4 regions of the Microbulbifer sp. CAU 1566 genome follow, and region 1 is predicted to be linked to each of the others. Evidence: predicted binding sites of a transcription regulator. Region 1 holds the regulator's gene; each other region holds the start of a gene.
The links. The regulator sigma-54, encoded in region 1, starts transcription at its own class of promoters, with help from an activator protein. The targets are predictions, from matches to a motif close to TGGCACANNNNTTGCNNT.
Positions count from the first base shown of each region.

Region 2: the regulator sigma-54 is predicted to act here: its motif matches at 1,871-1,888, upstream of galU (UTP--glucose-1-phosphate uridylyltransferase GalU).
Region 3: the regulator sigma-54 is predicted to act here: its motif matches at 3,083-3,100, upstream of glnA (glutamate--ammonia ligase).
Region 4: the regulator sigma-54 is predicted to act here: its motif matches at 1,371-1,388, upstream of nirB (nitrite reductase large subunit NirB).

Region 1 covers NZ_JALNMG010000001.1:325,234-330,104, reverse strand. Annotated here, with positions in the region: gene rapZ (RNase adapter RapZ) at 1-416, opposite strand, end outside; gene ptsN (PTS IIA-like nitrogen regulatory protein PtsN) at 525-986, opposite strand; gene raiA (ribosome-associated translation inhibitor RaiA) at 1,061-1,354, opposite strand; gene M0G74_RS01455 (RNA polymerase factor sigma-54) at 1,522-2,997, opposite strand; gene lptB (LPS export ABC transporter ATP-binding protein) at 3,230-3,955, opposite strand; gene lptA (lipopolysaccharide transport periplasmic protein LptA) at 4,035-4,592, opposite strand; gene lptC (LPS export ABC transporter periplasmic protein LptC) at 4,579-4,871, opposite strand, start outside.
Region 2 covers NZ_JALNMG010000005.1:287,881-292,751, forward strand. Annotated here, with positions in the region: gene M0G74_RS14110 (MBL fold metallo-hydrolase) at 1-233, opposite strand, end outside; gene galU (UTP--glucose-1-phosphate uridylyltransferase GalU) at 767-1,678, opposite strand; gene M0G74_RS14120 (transglutaminase-like cysteine peptidase) at 2,133-2,864, shown strand; gene M0G74_RS14125 (LapD/MoxY N-terminal periplasmic domain-containing protein) at 2,868-3,575, shown strand; gene M0G74_RS14130 (hypothetical protein) at 3,795-4,682, shown strand; gene M0G74_RS14135 (O-antigen ligase family protein) at 4,800-4,871, shown strand, end outside.
Region 3 covers NZ_JALNMG010000004.1:90,092-94,962, forward strand. Annotated here, with positions in the region: gene glnL (nitrogen regulation protein NR(II)) at 1-405, opposite strand, end outside; gene M0G74_RS11320 (DUF4124 domain-containing protein) at 731-1,447, opposite strand; gene glnA (glutamate--ammonia ligase) at 1,612-3,018, opposite strand; gene thiI (tRNA uracil 4-sulfurtransferase ThiI) at 3,444-4,871, shown strand, end outside.
Region 4 covers NZ_JALNMG010000001.1:587,282-592,152, forward strand. Annotated here, with positions in the region: gene M0G74_RS02510 (bifunctional protein-serine/threonine kinase/phosphatase) at 1-1,219, shown strand, start outside; gene nirB (nitrite reductase large subunit NirB) at 1,540-4,068, shown strand; gene nirD (nitrite reductase small subunit NirD) at 4,325-4,681, shown strand; gene M0G74_RS02525 (nitrate reductase) at 4,707-4,871, shown strand, end outside.

The sequences.
Region 1 (4,871 bases):
TCGATCACCAGGTCGGCCATGGCCGACAGCGGCGCGAGCAGTTCTTTCTCGTGGTTCAGGGCTTCCAGCAGGTGGGTACGGCTGTCGCTGAGGGGGTGCTTGCGGCGGGTTTCACTGAAGCGCTGTACCAGTATCGGTGAGCGGGCGTCCAGGTAGATGACATCGCAATCGATGCCGCTTTCCCGCAGGTCTTCAATCACCTTGGGTGCCTGGCGCACATCGTGCCACAGGTTGCGGGCGTCGATACCGAGTGCCAGCTGGGTGTTTTCCTGGGGCTGTTCCGACACCCTGCGAACCAGCTCAGGGAGCAGACTGGCGGGGAGGTTGTCGATACAGTTGAAACCGACATCCTCCAGCAACTGCAGGGCGGAACTCTTTCCAGAGCCTGAGCGGCCGCTGATGATTACCAGTCGCATAGTACAAGCGCTCCTTGCTTTTGAATTCACTGCATGAGGCCGCGCGATGCGGCTGCCGGGGCAACGATGGTCGAATGCCAGGACCTTAGTCCGGGTCGAGTGGCGTTATTATGCCGCGGCAGCGCTGTTGATGGCCAGCGCGTAGAGGTCGTCGCTGGTGGTGGCCTCACGCAGTTTTTCGCGCACACGGCTATCGCTGAACAGGGCGGCGATCTCGGCCAGGGTGTCCAGGTGTTCCTGGTCGGAGTCTTCCGGTACCAGCAGTGCAAACAGCAGGTCTACGGGCTGGCGGTCGATAGCATCGAAGTCGACTGCTGGCGATGTGGTGCAGAGGACGCCAATCGGGCGCTCGCAGCCGGGCAGGCGACAGTGGGGAATGGCCACGCCTTCACCGATGCCGGTGGAGCCCAGGCGCTCCCGGGCAACCAACTGGTTGAAGACGGTGTCGGAATCCAGATCGGGGTATTCTTCTGAGATCGCCTGGGCGATATTGAGCAGCAGCTTTTTTTTGCTGCTCCCCGCCAGGTGGCAAAGGCTTAGGCGGGGAGAGAGTAATGCTTCCAGTGTCATAACTTACTAATGATCTGGCGCAACCTGCCGGGCGTGAGCCCGCAAGTTGCCAGTTGTCTAACGGCTAGTGAAAACTACCGGTGACTGCGTAACTTTTCTTTGTGTTTCAGCAGCTGTCGGTCGAGTTTGTCGGACAGCGAGTCGATCGCTGCGTACATGTCCTCAGATTCCGAATCCGCAAAAATATCCTTGTTGCCGTTCACGTGAACCCGCGCCTCGGCTTTCTGGATAAGTTTGTCGACGGACAGAGTGACCTGGGCGTTGGTGATCAGGTCATTGTGGCGGGAGAGCTTGTCCAGTTTGGTCAGGCAGTAATCGCGAATGGCCGGAGTAACATCTACATGGTGGCCACTGATATTGATCTGCATGGAAATCTCCTCAAAGGGTACAACACATCCGGTGGCACCCCCGCACAGGGCGGCAACCCTACTAGGAAGTGCGCCAGAATGGAAGGATACACTCAATGTCTGGCCATTGGTTGTCCAGAAACTGACCGGGAGAGGGGTGTGGCGCCACCAGTTAGTGACTGGTCTGGTTAGACCAGTCGCTTTCGCTCGCTAGAGGAGGGTATTCCCATGGACTCGCGGTATTTGGCCACGGTGCGGCGGGCCACCTTGATGCCCTGGGCATCCAGCTCCTGGGTGATCTTGTTGTCCGACAGTGGCTTGCGTGGCTGCTCCGCATCCACCAGCTTGCGAATCAGAGCGCGAATGGCGGTGGAGGAGGCGTCCTCACCGGAGTCGGTGCTCACATGGCTGGAGAAGAAGTATTTGAGCTCGAATACACCGCGCGGCGTAAGCATGTATTTTTGCGTGGTGACCCGGGAAATGGTGGATTCGTGCATGCCGATGGTTTCGGCGATATTTGCCAGTACCATGGGTTTCATGGCTTCCGGGCCCTGCTCGAAAAACCCCCGCTGTTTATCCACGATACAGCTGGCGACCTTCAGCAGGGTTTCATGGCGGCTCTGCAGGCTTTTCAGGAACCAGCGTGCCTCCTGCAGATTGTCCCGCAGGTAGTTATTTTCATTGGAGTTGTCCGCGCGCTTGATCAGCGCCGCGTATGTGTCGTTGATGCGCAGTTTGGGGGTGGTTTCCGGGTTCAGTTCCACCACCCAGCGCTGTTCCCGGCGGCTGACGATCACATCCGGCACCACGTATTGCGGCTCTTCGCCGCCGAAGGCTTCACCCGGGTAAGGCGTGAGTGTCTGGATCAGGCGCATCACCTCGCCCAGCTGTATCTCGCTGAGGCGGGTGCGGCGGCTGAGCTGGCGGAAGTCCCGCTTGCCCAGTAAGTCCAGGTGTTGGCCGACAATCGCCTGCGCTTGGGCCAGCCAGGGTGTCTGCTCGGGGAGCTGGCGCAGTTGCAGTAGCAGGCTCTCGCGCAGATCCCGGGCACCGCATCCGACCGGTTCCAGGTGCTGGATGGTTTTCAGTACTGCCAGAACTTCATCGGTTTCTACGTTCAGCGCTGCGGCCAGTTCATCCAGATCGGCATCCAGAAATCCGTTAGGGGCAATGGCGTCGATCAGGGCTTCGCCGATCAACTTGTCGCCTTCGGTCAGTGGGGTGAGGTTCAGTTGCCACAGCAGGTGATCCTGCAGGCTCTCCGAGACCGCATTGCGCTGCTCCAGCGCATACTCTTCCGCCTCGCCGCCACTGTAGCTGCTGTTGGTGTAGATATCGTCCCAGCGGGTGTCGACGGGCAGGTCGTCGGGAATTTCCCCGTTCCAGTCGCCGTCCACGCCGGCTTCGGCCTGCGCTTCGCGGACGCTGTCGGCGTTGGCAGCTTCGCGCTCCTGGCGCTCGGAGGTGGCGGGGGTGTTCTGTTCCTGGGGGGCTTCGCCAGTGTGTTCTTCGAAGTCGGATTCCAGCAGCGGATTGCTATCCAGGGCGGACTGGATTTCCTGTTGCAGGTCCAGCGTCGACAGTTGCAGCAAGCGAATAGCCTGTTGCAACTGTGGCGTCATGGTCAGCTGAGTGCCGAGTTTTAACTGGAGTGACTGCTTCATAGGGAGTTTGCCGGCAGAAAAATCTGGCGTTGGGCCGCTGCGACAAATTTGATGCTTGAAGCGGCGGCGGAAAGCTCATTTCCTGCAGACTACCCCGGGGCAAAACGGAACTCAAGAGGCACGTTAAGCAATAAGTGTGCCGAAAAATTTCGTCCCTTTGGTCACTCTTTACAAAATTGTGATGGGCATCAGCCGAAGAGTGAGAAAAGCTGATGAATACACGTGATGGTGCTCAGATGGTGAATTCGTGTCCCAGATAGACGTCTTTCACCTGCTTGTTTTCGGCCACGTCTTTGGGGTTGCCTGAGGCGATGATATGGCCCTCACTGACGATGTAGGCGGTTTCACAGATATCCAGGGTCTCGCGCACATTGTGGTCGGTGATGAGCACGCCGATTCCGCGATCCCGCAGGTGACGGATGATCTGTTTGATGTCATTGACGGAGATGGGGTCCACCCCGGCAAATGGTTCATCCAGCAGCACGAAGGCGGGGTTGGTGGCCAGGGCTCGGGCAATCTCAACCCGGCGGCGCTCACCGCCGGATAGCGCCATGCCGAGGCTCTCGCGGATGTGCGTGATATGGAACTCTTCGAGCAGGGATTCCAGGTGCTCTTTGCGCTGGCTGCGATTGAGGTCCTTGCGTGTTTCCAGGATGGCGAGAATGTTGTCCTGCACCGACAGGCGGCGGAATACGGAGGCTTCCTGGGGCAGGTAGCCAATACCTTTGCGGGCGCGGCCGTGCATGGACAGCCCGGTGATGTCTTCACTGTCGATCATCACCTGGCCGTCGTCTGCCTGCACCAGCCCGGCGATCATATAGAAACAGGTGGTTTTGCCGGCGCCATTGGGCCCCAGAAGGCCAACTACCTGGCCACTGGACACGCTCACGGAGACATCCTGGACGACTTTGCGTTTTTTGTACTGCTTGGCGAGATGTAACGCTTTGAGCGTCGGCATAGTGAATTCCGGTATCTGGGCGGATGCAACCGCCTCGTCTTGCTGATGTTTGCTGTCGCGGGGCTTGCTGGTTGTGGCGTTACTGGCTGTTGTCCGAAGTTTTACCTTCCGGTTTCCAGATCATTTCCACCCGTTTCTTCTCCGACTGGCCCTGGGCCTTCATCTGTTCGCTGTTGAGGTCGTAGTCGATGCGTTCGGCAGACAGGGTGTTGCCGTCGCGATCCACGAAGGCTTCGCCGGTGAGCTGCAGTGCATCGCTCCCAACCAGGAATTCGATCCGCTGGGCGCGGGCTTTTACCGGGGTGGTGCTTTCTTCTACTTGCTGCTGGAAGTGCGCCGGCTTGCCGGTGGCTACCACCTTGTTGATCTCCCCCTGGGCGTTACCGTGGACTTCCACACGGTCGGCGCGTATTTGTAGCGACCCCTGGGAGATGACCACATTGCCACTGTATACGGAGAGGTTTTTGCTGCGATTGGCTTCCAGGTTGTCAGCCGAGACCTTGACCGGTTGCTCGCGATCATTCGGCAGCGCCTGGGCATTGGCGGCGAGCAATAACACGGACGACAGTGCGGCTGTACACAGGCCGCGAAAGGCGCTGTGAAGCGGCAAAGTACGGGACAAATCAACGGGTTTCATAGCTGCTTTCCACATCAGACAGAATTTCTACCGTGTCTTGTTTGAGATCGGCACGCAGGCCTTTGCCGGTAGTGCGATTGGGGCCGTCGGTAATGGTAACAACTTTGTCCGTCTCGGCGAATTCTTCTCGCGGCTTTATCACGATCTTGGGGGTGCGCAGGGTGATGCCGGGCTGTGGCAGCTCTTTGATGGAAACGTCACCTTGGAGCACCACTTTCTGCCCGTTGTCAAAGGCGATACCAGCGCGGGACTCGGTACGCCATTTGGAATTTTCCCCTT
Region 2 (4,871 bases), on a different contig from region 1:
ACGCTGTCGATGGGGAATTCGATTTCCAGGCGGTCGTGCTTGCTGCCGCCCGGTGAGGTTTCTGCACCTTGGAACAGGCCGCAGTCTATAAGAATGGAGTTTTGTTCATCCAGGTACAGCTGGTGGCAGGAGCCAGTGACGCCGTCGACGGCGCCATGGTGCTGGATGCGGCCGAAAGCAACCGGGGCCGGGCCTGCAGTTGCACTTTGTGGTGCGGCGGTGGTTGCTGTCATGGTTATTGGTGTCCGTGTGTCTGTTCCGCGGCAAATCCCTGCCACGCTTGTTGTTGTTCGAGTTACTGTTCTTTAGAGAGCGATTATTCGGGGAATACCGGAAAACACGATATCTGCGGGGAACAGATGCACTCTGCCCGCTCACGGAATGTTTAATGTGGTAGGTGTAGAAAACTCGCCCCCGCGAGTAAGGCCACCGCTAACGGTGTGCCACCCCCTCAAATAATGAGGATTACGCCCCCAGCGCCCTGCCTAAACTGTGTTACTAACCGGAAACAGCCCGGAAGCACTGCACAGACAAGATGAGACAAGCGTCACACTTTATCAGTTATTCCGGGCTTTTCAAGGCTGGTTTGAGACCTGGGCGGTCATGAACGGTCAGCCTTGTCGGGCTTTTGCTTTGCCCGCCTCTTTCCAGCCTCTTGCCTTTCGTTTTCGTTTTGCTTTTAACACAGCCGGGCTTTCCGGGTAATAAACGGCAGTATCTAGTCATTTACTACCCGGTTTTGCCGTATCTCCGGCTTGGCCGTTGGTCAGGCAGTCTCGGCAACGGCTGCCGGGCGTCTTGCCAGTAGGGCTTTGAGGTCTGCACCGATTTCTGCGTGCTGCAGGCCGTATTCCAGTTGCGCCTTCATGTAACCGAGCTTGTTGCCGCAGTCGTGGCTGTGACCGACGATACGATATGCCTCTACAGTTTGTTTTTTGAGCAGCTCGTCGATGGCGTCGGTGAGCTGGATTTCACCGCCGGCACCGGGCTTGGTGTCTTCCAGCAGGCTCCAAATCTCCGCGGGCAGTACGTAGCGCCCTACAACCGCCATGTTGGAGGGGGCGGCGTCTACTTCCGGCTTTTCTACCATGCCGTCGATCTTGGCGGTGCCGCCGGTTTGCAGGTCTGCACCCAGGCAGTCCACCACACCGTATTTGCTGACCTGGCTCCACTCTACGGGCTCTACCATGATCTGGCTGGCTTTGCTGGTGGCGAAGTTTTTCACCATGTCGGCGAGGTTGCTGGCCTTGAGGTCTGCTGCGTACTGGTCGATCAGTACATCTGGCAGCAACACGGCGAAGGGGTTCTCCCCGACTACCGGGCGGGCACAGCTGATGGCGTGGCCCAGGCCTTTGGCCTCAGCCTGGCGCACGGAAATCACGGTGACGTCTTTGGGGACGATGGAGCGTACTTCTTCCAACAGCTGGCGCTTGAGGCGGTTTTCCAGCTGGGCTTCCAGCTCAAAGGAGGTATCGAAGTGGTTTTCGATGGCGTTTTTACTGGCGTGGGTGACCAGCACGATTTCTTTAATTCCGGCTGCGACGGCCTCGTTAACCACGTATTGGATCAGCGGCTTGTCAACGATAGGCAGCATCTCTTTCGGGATGGCCTTGGTGGCGGGGAGCATGCGGGTGCCCAGGCCAGCCACCGGGATTACAGCTTTTTTTACTTCGTTCATTCCTAAGTTCCTTTCCTTCATTCTTTTTATTTGGCATCCGGTCCAAATAAATTGGAGACACCCAAATCGTGACAGGCGTCACACTTTATCAGCAAATTATGACAATTCAACAAAAACGGGGACAAGCGTCAGGCTCTGACTCCATTGTATAGATTTGTCACTTTTACCTCGGTAACGCCCTCTATTTATTCGTCAGCAAGTTGCGTACCAACTGTACGGCTTGCGCATTTTCCAACCTATTTTCTGCGCGACATGGCCCTGGTTTCTACTTACCAATCCATTTGTGGCGGGCACTTCTGCCTCAGCGACTTCGCGCCGCCCTCACTTCTCCGGCGCAGTGCCAAACTTTTAGCCGGCTCGTTCATTTTTTGAGCGAAACAATTTGTGCGAAAGCAAAGACTTCCTTGTAACTGCACTTTGGCCAATTCGGCCGTATTACTGCGCAGGAGTTGTAATGGGTAGTACCTGTGACCGGCAAAAGCCCCATAGTGACCAATGTAGATTCACGCGCCACGCTCAGCTGGTGCTGATCATACCCTCCCTGGCCCTGCTCTTCACCAGCGGCCTGCTGATGGCCGCGGCGGCGGTTGCCCCCCTCAAGTTGCCAGATGGCCTGGTGCAGGAGATGAGCGACCACTACGGGCCGGAAGCGAGAGTCCGACTACTCAGCTGGCAGTTGATGGTGAAGGAACAGGCAGCTGTACTGGAGTGGCAACGCTTACAGCACATTAATGCATTCCTGAACCGAATCCCGTTTGCCGAAGACCAGGACCACTGGCACCAGCAGGACTACTGGGCCACACCGGTGCAGTTCCTCGCCTCTAACGGTGGCGATTGTGAAGACTTTGCCATTGCCAAACTCTTCAGCCTGCAAGGCGCCAACATAGATCCAGACAAACTGCGCCTGATGTACGTCACCGCCAAAGAGCTGGGCCAGGCGCATATGGTGCTGCTGTACCGGGCCAACTCTGGGGAGCACCCACTGGTACTGGACAATATGACCGGTGAAATCATGGCCGCTCGCGACCGCACAGACCTGGCTCCGGTGTACAGCTTCAACGCCAGTGGCCTGTGGCTGAATAAGCGTACAGAGCAAAACGAACACGAAGTAAAAGTCCGCAACCACTCCGGCTCCAGCCTGTGGCGAGAACTGGTGGCACGTATGGAAAAAGAAGGAGTGCTCTGAGCAATGACTGTTTACAAATCGAACAAACACCAGTCAATCATCGGCTGGGGGCGCTTTGCGCTCTGCTGCGTGCTGGCACTTGGAGCCCTGGCGCTGTTCGGTGTACTGGTGGTGCGCGCGCAGATATTGGCAATGCAGGAATTGCAGGCCCAGGACAGCGCCAATGCCATCAGCGCGGCGTTGCAGCCTTATATGCACAGTGGCGACGGCATCACAACGGATCCAGAAGATAAGCGTCACACCGGCAACCCGCTCATCCGGGACACCTTACTCAGCGCCATAGGCCAGAGCGGCGCCTATGGGCAGATCACGTTAACAGACCCGGCCGGTAACACTCTGTATGAGCAGCGATATGCCTTGGTTGAGCCGGGCGTGCCGCTGTGGTTTCAGCGTTTGTTGCCGATTAATCCGCCAATTGTGCAAGCCGAGGTACTGGCTGGCTGGGATATTGCAGGGACTCTATCGGTAAGCCGCCACCCGGCTGCGGGCTACCAGCTGGTGTGGCGTGCGGCATTGGGCCTGACCGGGCCGGGGCTGATTCTGTTGGCAGCAGCAATCTGGTTACGGCGCCGGCGACTCCAGGCGGAAGCGCAGAGAGTGGAGGAATGGCAACGCACTCAGGACTTGCTGCAAAACCGTGTTTACCAGTTAACCGCGCAGCTGGAGATGCTCGAAGAGCGCGCTTTGTATGAAAAAGAAGCGGCTGACTAGACAAGCTCTGAGTGGGCGCCCTTTTATGTACCGAGTGTGTACAGGATTTTTCTAGCCCTTTAGGGCTAAATTTTTTCCGTTTTGTGCGCTTGTTTTAAGACATTTGTGAATATTTGCGGTGAGGTAAGTGGCGCAGTCTTCCCATTTGCGGTATAGCCGCTACAATCCTCCGCTGTTTCGAAAGGAATCTACCGAAAATAATCTTCTTTAGGGGGAAGTATGAAAAAGTCAGCATTGGGGTTCGCACTGGGTGCGAGTTTGCTGAGCAGCGTAGCTTTTGCCGATGTGGCACAGTACATTCAGGCCGGCTACTCCATGGAACAAGTAATTGCGCTTGCCGCCGACGAAGGCCTGAGCGTAGAAGAGATTGTTGCGCAAGCCGTGGCCGCCTCTCCTGAGCAGGCCGGTGCTATTGTGGCGGCCGCCGTTGCCGCCAACCCGGACAGCGCGGCCAGCGTGGTGAGTGCTGCCGTTACTGCCAACCCGGCCGTTGCAGAGGCCGCGGTAAGTGCAGCGGTTGCAACCAACCCGGCTACCGCTTCAGCCGCGGTCAGTGGCGCCGTAGCAGCCAACCCGGAAACCGCCCAGGCAGCGGTAAGCGCTGCAGTAAAAACCAACCCGACAGTAGCAGACGCTGCGGTTAGCGGTGCGGTATCCACCAACTCCGCAACTGCGGCAGCGGCCGTGAGCGGCGCCGTTTCTGCGGGTGCCAACAGCGCGCAGGTTGCTAGCGCGGCCATTGCCAGCGGTGGCGACTCCAGCGCCGTTTCTGCGGCTACCGCCTCTTCTGGCCAGACTGCTGCGGCAAGTGAATCCACTTCCGGCGAGACTGCGGCTGAAAGCACTGCAGAATCCGCTTCTGCAGAAACTGCAAGCACCGCCGGCACCACCGAAACTGGCGCTGCTGAGACTGCAAGCTCTGGTGCTGCTGAGACTGGCGGTACCAGCACCGCAGGCACTACTACCGGTAGCTCCCTGACCTCACCAACTACCCCTGCGGCGCCTGCTCCAACCACCCCGGTTGCACCGCCGATCAACCTGCCCCCGCCCCCGCCCGCTGGCTGTGGTGGCGGCAATGATTGTGGTAGCACTGCCTCTCCTAGCTGATTTAGCATCCGCTAAACAAAAAAGGCCCATCAGGGCCTTTTTTGCGTTTTTATCTCTCGTCACAGAGTTAACCAATACAAAAACTAAAACATCTGACCAATTTTGCTGTAGTTGTCCATGCCCAATCCCAGCCTGATCTCCACAATTAGCGAGAGCACCGAGCGCCTTGAGCGCACACTTTTTTACGCT
Region 3 (4,871 bases), on a different contig from region 1:
GCGCACCAGGTTGCGTGTGGTTTCCTGGGCGGAAATCAATGCGTCTTCGCGGGCGATACGCAACAGGCGGTCCATGGACTGCACTTCCAGCAATAGCAGTCCCAGTTCTGTCAGCGGTGTGACCGAGTAATCGACGGTGCATTCTTCCAGGTTGTGCAGGAACCACAGTGCGCGGCGCACGGTGTACTTCTCGCCACTGGCCAGGGCCCCGCGCAGCGCCTGCTCGGCGGAGCGAGACTCGCGCACCACTTCCTCCAGCGGCAGGCCGATGGAGCGGGCACTGGACGCGGCCACCAGATCTTCCGCCGCGGAATTCAGGTAACAGAGCGACAGGTTTTCATCCAGTACCAATACAGCAGACGTCAGGTTGTCCAGCAGCAGGCGTAACTGGCGGTCATTGAGCATTGAGGCTTCCGAGGTTGAGCGTTCCAATTCTGTTCACATCTCCGGTTCGCCTATTGGCGGTGCAAAAAGCAAACCAAAATGGCGCAGAAAACCGGGCAATTACGAAGTTTTCACAGGCAGCGGCGGCGAAGGCCACAGGCATGCGCACCATTATGGTGCGCAGAGTAAAAAATAGCCAGAGTTAGGGTTCACAAGAGGGCGCCGGGTCAATTCTGGGGCAGGGGCTGGAGCAGACGTAGAAGCAGGACCGGCGAAAAAGAGACGATGGGGAAAGCGCCGGCCGGGGCGCTGGGCCCCGGCGAGCAGGTGGCCACGCAGGCCAGGCTCAGCGCGGCTGGGGTTTCGGTGGCTTGGCCACGCCCGGTGCCTGGGGCATTTGCGGCATCTGTGGCGCCTGTTCCGCGGGGAAGTCCGGCAGCTGGCCTCCGGGGCGCTTTACAAAGATCTGGATGGCCTGCGACTGCGCCAGGGGCTGGCCGCTGGCGCTGAGCAACACGGCCTGCACCGTGTGGGTACCGCGCTCCAGTGCGGAAATATCCAGGCTGCTACCGGAGGAAGTACCGGACCAGCGCTGGCCATCGATCACTGCAAAGAACTGATAACCATCCCTGGGCATTGGATTCACCGCCACCTGCAGCACGATAAAACGCTGTCCGGGAGGGATGGTGGCGCCATTGGCCGGGCTGAGGATGGTGATATTGGCCGGTTCCTGCTCGTATTCCCTGCGGTCTTCCTCATCATAGCCGCCGCCCTCGGTCTCCCGCGGCGACAGCTTGCGCGTGGGCATGGGCAGTGGCGGCGCTACCGGCTGGACATTGGTGGGGCCTATCTGAATTTTCTCGGCCTTCTGGCCCGCCGGCGGGCTGTCACTGAAGGTCACCTTGCCGTCCGGGCCGACAATTTTGTAGATGCTGTTGCCGGAGGACTGTTTCGCGCTTTTATCGTCGGAATCAGCGACTGTGTCCTGCTGCGCCATCAGCGGCAGCGCGATCAGCAGCAACAGCAGTGAACAGAGCGCTGACAGCGAAATCCGTTTGTTCATGGGCTTTCCCGCCTCTTTCTCGCGTTTATTTAAGGCTAGTGTACTCCGACACGCCCGACCGGCATAAAAAAAGCCCACACCGTGAAGGTGTAGGCTTTCTCGTCATCTTTGCACCGTTCTCACCAGAACAAATCCGGCGGCGGCACGCTGATGATACCTGCTACTTAGCAGGAGTAGTACAGTTCAAACTCAACCGGGTGAGTGGTCATGTTGACACGTTGTACTTCTTCGCGCTTCAGGGAGATGAAGGCGTCGATGGCATCGTCGGTGAATACGCCACCTTCGGTCAGGAAGGCGCGGTCCTGATCCAGTGCGTCCAGGGCCTGTTCCAGGCTGGAGGCAACAGTCGGGTACTCGGCCAGCTCTTCCGCCGGCAGGTCGTACAGGTCTTTGTCTGCAGGGTCGCCAGGGTGGATCTTGTTCTTCACGCCGTCGAGGCCAGCCATCAGCAGCGCTGCGAAGGCCAGGTACGGGTTGGCGGTCGGATCCGGGAAGCGGGTCTCGACGCGCTTGCCTTTCGGGCTCGCCACGAACGGGATGCGGATGGACGCAGAGCGGTTGCGCGCAGAGTAGGCCAGGATTACCGGCGCCTCGAAGCCCGGCACCAGACGCTTGTAGGAGTTGGTGGACGGGTTACAGATGGCATTCAGGGCGCGCGCGTGCTTGATGATACCGCCGATGTAGAACAGGGCAGTTTCAGACAGGCCAGCGTAGGCGTCACCGGCGAACTGGTTTACACCGTCTTTACTGAAGGAGTGGTGCACGTGCATACCGGAACCGTTGTCACCTACCAGCGGCTTCGGCATGAAGGTCGCCGTTTTGCCGTAAGCGTGGGCTACGTTGTGTACCGCGTACTTCAGGATCTGAACTTCGTCCGCTTTTTTGGTCAGGGTGTTGGCACCAACGCCGATTTCACACTGGCCAGCAGTACCCACTTCATGGTGGTGCACTTCGATTTCCAGGCCCATGGCTTCCATCGCGGAACACATGGCGGCGCGGATGTCGTGCAGGGAATCGACCGGCGGAACCGGGAAGTAGCCGCCTTTCACGCCCGGACGGTGGCCCATGTTGCCATCGGTGTAGCTGGCGCCGGAAGACCAGGCCGCTTCTTCAGAATTGATTTTGTAGAAGGCGCCGCCCATTTCGGCACCCCAGGTGATGTCGTCGAATACGAAGAACTCGGGCTCCGGACCCATCAGCACGGTGTCACCCAGACCGGTGGACTTCAGGTATTCCTCGGCGCGCAGCGCGATGGAACGCGGGTCGCGCTCGTAGCCCTGGCCGGTGATCGGGTCAACGATGTTACAGCGAATGATGACAGTCGCTTCATCGGTGAAGGGGTCCAGGAAAGAAGTTTCGTCGTCCGGCATCAGAATCATGTCGGATTCGTTGATGCCCTTCCAACCAGCGATGGAAGAACCATCGAACATTTTGCCTTCTTCGAAGAACTCGCTGCCAACTTCCTTAGACGGAATGGAAACGTGTTGTTCCTTACCTTTGGTATCGGTGAAGCGCAGGTCTACCCATTTTGCTTCGCTCTCTTTGATGAGTCCGAGCGTTTTCGCTGACATTGCAGTCCTCCAAGAATGAAAATTTATGTGTCGCGCCAATTCGCTTTATCTTGTGGCAACAGACAAAGCAAGGAGTGTGCCAAATTGGGGCAAACTGGCCGCTAATTGAATCCGATGCGCGGAACAGGCCGCCAGTAGCGGAAAAAACTAAACGCGAGGCCTGATTCAGCTCCATTGCTGACAGTGCAGGCTCACGATAGTCCCAAAAATGGTGCTCCCAAACCTTATATTGCACCATTATTGGGCCAACCAGTCACAAAAGGCACCATTTTGGTGCTACCCCTGGTTGCGGGCCGCCTGGCTCGCAAGCAAATTGCCTGCAGCGAGTTTATAATTCGCCACCTTTGCAATCTTCTCGTCAAACGAAGCACGATTGACCAGACCCAGCAACCCAACACCCTTAACCGCGGTATCCGGCACCTTCTATGCACTTCGTCGTCAAATTCTTCCCAGAAATCACCATCAAAAGTAATCCGGTGCGCAAGCGCATGTCGCGCCAGCTTGCGGACAACCTGCGAAAATTGATGCGCCAGTTAGACGATCGTATTCAGGTGCGTAAAGACTGGGAAAAAATTGATGTCGTAGCGCCAGACGCAGTATCCCATCTTTCCGAGCGAATAGAAGAGGTTTTGGCGCAGACGCCCGGTATTGCCAACTTTGCCCGGGTGCAACAGTTCCCGCTGGGTGACCTGGACGACATCTATCAGAAAACCCTCGCCATATGGGGCCCGCAACTGGCCGGCAAAACCTTCTGTGTGCGGGTAAAGCGCACCGGCAAGCACGACTTCCAGTCACTGGATGTGGAGCAGTACGTGGGTGGCGGCCTGAACCAGAACAGCGACGCCGCCGGGGTAAAACTTAAAAACCCCGACATCACCGTGAAGCTGGAAGTCCGCCACGACAAACTGAACGTGATCGAAGAACTGCACCAGGGCCTCGGTGGTTTCCCACTCGGAACCCAGGACCCGGTTCTGTCACTGGTGTCCGGCGGTTTTGACTCCACCGTGGCCAGCTACCTGACCATGAAGCGCGGCATCCGCACCCATTTCCTGTTTTTCAACCTGGGCGGCCGCCAGCACGAATTGGGGGTAAAAGAAGTCGCCTTCTACCTGTGGAACAAGTACGGCGCATCACACCGGGTGAAGTTCATCACTGTACCCTTCGACGAAGTGGTCGCAGAGATCCTCGAACAGGTGGACGACTCTTATATGGGCGTAACCCTGAAACGCATGATGTTGCGTGCCGCATCCGCTATGGCCAAGGAGCTGGAAGTGGATGCGGTGGTGACCGGCGAAGCCATTGCCCAGGTCTCCAGCCAGACCCTGAAAAACCTCGCGGTGATCGACAGCGTGACCGACACCCTGGTACTGCGCCCGCTGATTGCCTCGGACAAAACGGACATCATCCGCACCGCTCGCGCCATCGGCACCGAAGACTTTGCCGCGAACATGCCGGAGTACTGCGGAGTGATCTCGGTAAAACCCACCACCCGCGCGAAAATGGAAAAAGTCGTACACGAGGAAACCCGCTTCGACTTCACCGTACTCGATCGCGCTATCGGCAACCGGGTGATCCAGAATATCGACGAAGTGATGCAGGACCTGGGGGAAGACACTCCGCCGGTGGATATTGTTGCCGAGCCGGGCGAGGCCATCGTCATCGACATCCGCCACCCCACGGAAGAGGAAGTCAATCCGCTGGAGCTGGACAACACCGAAGTGGAAACCATTCCCTTCTACCGCTTGAGCACCGCCTTCCAGAAGCTGGACAAAGATAAACACTATCTGCTGTACTGCGCCCGCGGCGTCATGAGCCAGCTGCACGCGTCGCATCTGCTGGACCAGGGTTACAGG
Region 4 (4,871 bases), 260 kb from region 1:
GGGAATGGATGCGCATATTGAGGTGGATTACCGGCAGGAGCCGCTGGAAGCGGGCGATCTTTATTGTGTAACCACCGACGGCATTCACGATTTTCTGCCCATCCAGCAATTTCGCCAGTTACTGTTGGATCACCAGTTGGAGGCGTCGCAGCCATTGATGGCGGCGGCACTGGAGAACGGCAGCAAGGACAATCTGAGCCTGGCGCTGTGCCGGGCGAATGTGCTCGAGACACTGGAGGCGGACGATGTGATGCTGGCGACGAGTCAGCTGCCTTTCCCGCCGCCCCTGCAACCGGGCAACAAGATCGATGATTACGAAGTGCTGCAGGAGTTACATGCGAGCAGCCGCAGTTATCTGTATCTGGTGCGGGATTTGGATTCCGATGAGCTGCGTGCATTGAAGGCGCCATCGGAAAACTTCAGTGACGATCCCGCCTATATCGAGCGGTTTATCGCCGAGGAGTGGACCGGGCGCCGGTTGGAGCACCCGGCCATTGTGAAGGTGTTTCCGCCGCGCAAGGAGCGCAAGTTTCTTTATCACGTAATGGAGTATGTGGACGGGCAGAATCTGCGACAGTGGATGCAGCTGAATCCGCAGCCGCCGCTGGATCAGGTGCGCAATCTGGTGCAGCAATTGGTCAGTGCCCTGCGTCGCTTGCAGCGACTGGAAATCGTGCACGGGGATCTGAAGCCGGAAAACATTATGGTGGATTCCTCCGGTCGCCTGAAGCTGATCGATCTGGGGGGCGCCAATGCGGCAGGGCTGCAGGAGTTGCTGCGCTATCAGGACAGTGCACCGCCGGGCAGCAAGAACTACTGCGCACCGGAATACTTTTTCAGTGATGCCGCCAGTCACCGCTCGGATATTTTCTCCCTCGGCGTTATTGCCTACGAGATGCTCACCGGTCACTACCCTTATAAGGAACGCTTCGGCAGCAATCATTACCAGCTGAAGAACTATGCCAGCCTGCGCTATATCAGTGCGCGCCGCCAGCGGGAAGATTTGCCGGACTGGATTGACGGTGCCCTGCGCCGGGCCTGCGCGCCAGACCCGAAAAACCGTTACCCGGCTCTGTCGGAGTTTGTGCACGATCTCAGTACGCCGAACAAAAAGTTCGCCAGCGGGGAGAAGCCACCGTTGATGGAGCGCAATCCACTGCTGTTCTGGCAGACGGTGGCGATTCTGGCGATTCTTTCCCACCTGCTGTACTTCCTCTGATTAACCGCCAACGATCATTCCGCCCCGCAAAGTTCCAACATGGGGCGCAGATCGGCCATGCGCACCAAAATGCAACATCAATGGATGCGCACTCGCCAATAAACCGCACAGTTCCTATGGTTTCCCCCGCCTTATACCGCCTGTAACAAGTTGGCACAGAGATTGAATACCTTTTATCACAATCCGAAATTCTTTTAGCAAGGCAACGGCGCCTGACACTCTTCGACAGAAGAGGGGACGCCCGTGCAGCCGCAAGCTAACCAGGCCCTCCCCCAACGCTTTTCTTCTGTCGCACGAATCAGGTTCAAACGGCAGAGATTATGGTTAAGCAAAAAATCGTCGTCATCGGCAACGGCATGGTGGGTCACCACTTCCTGGAACAACTGGCAAATCGTCCCGAACGGGAACTGTTCGACGTGCTGGTATTTTGCGCCGAACCCCGTCCCGCCTACGACCGGGTACACCTCTCCGAATACTTTGGCGGCCGCACCGCCGACGACCTGGCCATGGGCAAGGTGGAGCAGTATCGCGATTGGGGCTACGACCTGCGACTGAACGACGCCGCCGTGGGCATTGATCGCGAAAATAAAATCGTGACCTCCGCCAGCGGTGCATCCGTTGCCTACGATCACCTGATCCTGGCCACCGGCTCCTATCCTTTTGTTCCGCCGATCCCCGGCCATCAGCACGAAAAGTGCTTCGTGTACCGCACCCTCGAAGACCTCGACAAAATCCAGGCCGCCGCCAAAGACGGCAAGGTTGGAGTGGTTGTGGGCGGTGGCCTGCTGGGCCTGGAAGCGGCCAACGCACTCAAACAGCTGGGCCTGGAAGCCCACGTGGTCGAATTCGCCCCCGGCCTGATGTCCGTACAGCTGGACGAAGGCGGCTCCAAGTTACTGCGGGAAAAAATTGAAGAGCTGGGCGTGACCGTACACACCAGCACCGCCACCGAACTGATCGAAGAAGTGGACGGCGGCCGCCTGCGCATGAACTTCAAGGGCGATAAGTCCCTGGATACAGACCTGATTGTATTCTCCGCGGGTATTCGCCCGGAAGACAGCCTGGCCAAATCCGCCGGTATCGAACTGGGTGAGCGCGGCGGTATCGTGGTCGACAATACCTGCCGTACCTCCGACAAAAACATTTTCGCCATCGGCGAATGTGCCCTGTTCAACAACTTTATCTACGGCCTGGTAGCACCCGGCTACACCATGGCGCGCACCGCGGTTTCGCTGTTGTGTGGCGAAGCGGCGGAATTCAACGGCGCAGACATGAGCACCAAGCTGAAACTGCTGGGTGTGGAAGTCGGCTCCATCGGCGACGCCCACGGCCGCGCGGAAGGCTCCGCGGCGATCACCTTCGTCGACGAGCAGACCGGCGTGTACAAGCGCATGATTACCGATCGCGAAGGCAAGAAGCTGCGCGGCGCGGTGCTGGTGGGCGACACCGGCGATTACGACACCCTGCTGCAATACCACCTGAACGATATGGATCTGCCGGAGCACCCGGAGCAACTGATCCTGCCGGCACTGGACGGCGCTGCCCCGGCCCTGGGTGCAGACGCGCTGCCGGACACCGCCACCATCTGTTCCTGTCACAACGTCAGCAAGGGCGATATCGTCGGTGCGGTTCAGGGCGGTTGCTGCTCTGTGGGTGAAGTCAAAGACTGCACCAAGGCGGCCACCGGCTGTGGCGGTTGTTCTGCACTGCTGAAAAACGTGGTGGATGCGGAACTCGCGGCCCTGGGTATGGAAGTCAACAACGACCTCTGCCCGCACTTCCCTTACACCCGCCAGGAAATTTTCCACATGGTGCAGGTGGAGGAAATCAAAACCTTCGACGAGCTGTTGCACAAGCACGGTTCCGGTAAAGGCTGTGAAATCTGTAAGCCCACCGCGGCTTCCATCTTTGCGTCCCTATGGAACGAACATATCCACGAGAAGCCCCACGTTGGCCTGCAGGACACCAACGATACCTTTATGGCGAATATGCAGAAGAATGGTACCTACTCCGTGGTTCCGCGTATTGCCGGCGGTGAGATTACGCCGGATAAATTGATCGTGCTGGGACAGGTGGCGAAGAAGTACGACCTCTATACCAAGATTACCGGCGGTCAGCGTATCGACCTGTTCGGTGCGCGCTTGGAGGAGTTGCCGGAGATTTGGCGCGAGCTGACCGACGCGGGCTTTGAAACCGGCCACGCGTATGGCAAATCCTTGCGTACGGTGAAGTCCTGTGTGGGCAGCACCTGGTGTCGCTTTGGTGTGCAGGACAGTGTGGGCATGGCGCTGACGGTGGAGAACCGCTACAAGGGCCTGCGCTCGCCGCACAAGATCAAGATGGCGGTTTCCGGTTGTACCCGTGAGTGTGCGGAAGCACAGAGTAAAGATATTGGTGTGATTGCTACCGAGAACGGTTGGAACCTGTATGTGTGTGGTAACGGCGGTATGCGCCCGCGTCACGCGGACTTGTTCGCGACGGATCTGGATGATGTGACGCTGATTAAATATATCGACCGGGTGCTGATGTTCTACGTGCGCACGGCGGACAAGTTGCAGCGGACTTCGGTGTGGCTGGAGAACCTGGAGGGTGGTCTGGATTACCTGCGTGAGGTGGTGATCGAGGACAAGCTGGGTATCTGTGATGAGCTGGAGCGCCAGATGACCAATGTGGTTGGCACTTACCAGTGTGAGTGGAAAACTGCGATCAACGATCCAGAGATGGTCAAGCGCTTCCGCCAGTTCGTAAACACCGACGAGAAAGACGAGAAGATCGTTTTCGTAGAAGAGCGTGAGCAACGCCGCCCTGCGACCCAGGAAGAAATCGTCAAGATTGCAGAGCCGGCTTAAGTTTTTTTGAAGTCCGGTGGCGGTGGAGCACCGGGTGTCAGGTTTCAGGACCGCTGTGAACCCATCCATGGGCGCTGCGGCGCAAACATCCTGTTTGCGACGCTCCTGAAACCTGACACCCGGTACTCCACCTTCGCATCGACCTGATTTACTCCGCCCCGCGTCATTCCGGCGCAGGCCGGAATCCAGCCCCACAGAAGCTGGAAAAGAACACAAGTTTTAAGAATTTCACCACCACCATTTGTGGAGAACCAGAATGAGCGAAGTTGCCATAACCCGCACCGAGTGGCTGCAAGTCTGCAAGCGATCAGATCTTGTAGCCGATTCCGGAGTGTGCGCTCTTGTGGGCGGTCGTCAGATTGCCCTGTTTTTTTTACCCGAGCAGGAACCCCAGTTGTACGCCATCGATAACTGGGATCCTATCGCCAACGCGGGCGTAATCGGCCGCGGCCTTGTGGCGGAGATCGACGGTGAGCTGACCGTTGCCTCGCCGCTGTACAAGCAACACTACCGTCTGACCGACGGACAGTGCCTGGAAGAGGAAGAGATCAAGCTGGATATCTTCCCGGTTGCCTTTGAGGGCGATGACGTTCTGATTCAATTCGATCAATAAAACAAGCAAAAATAAGCAGTCGAAGATGGCATTAACAGAACTGTTCAGCGCCCACAGATCCTGCACCACCTGCCCCTATTGCGGGGTGGGTTGCGGGGTGGCGGCGACGCGGGAGTCCAGTCCGGCCACTGGTGAGGATGTGATCCGCATTGAGGGAGATCAGCAGCATCCGGCCAACAAGGGCAAGTTG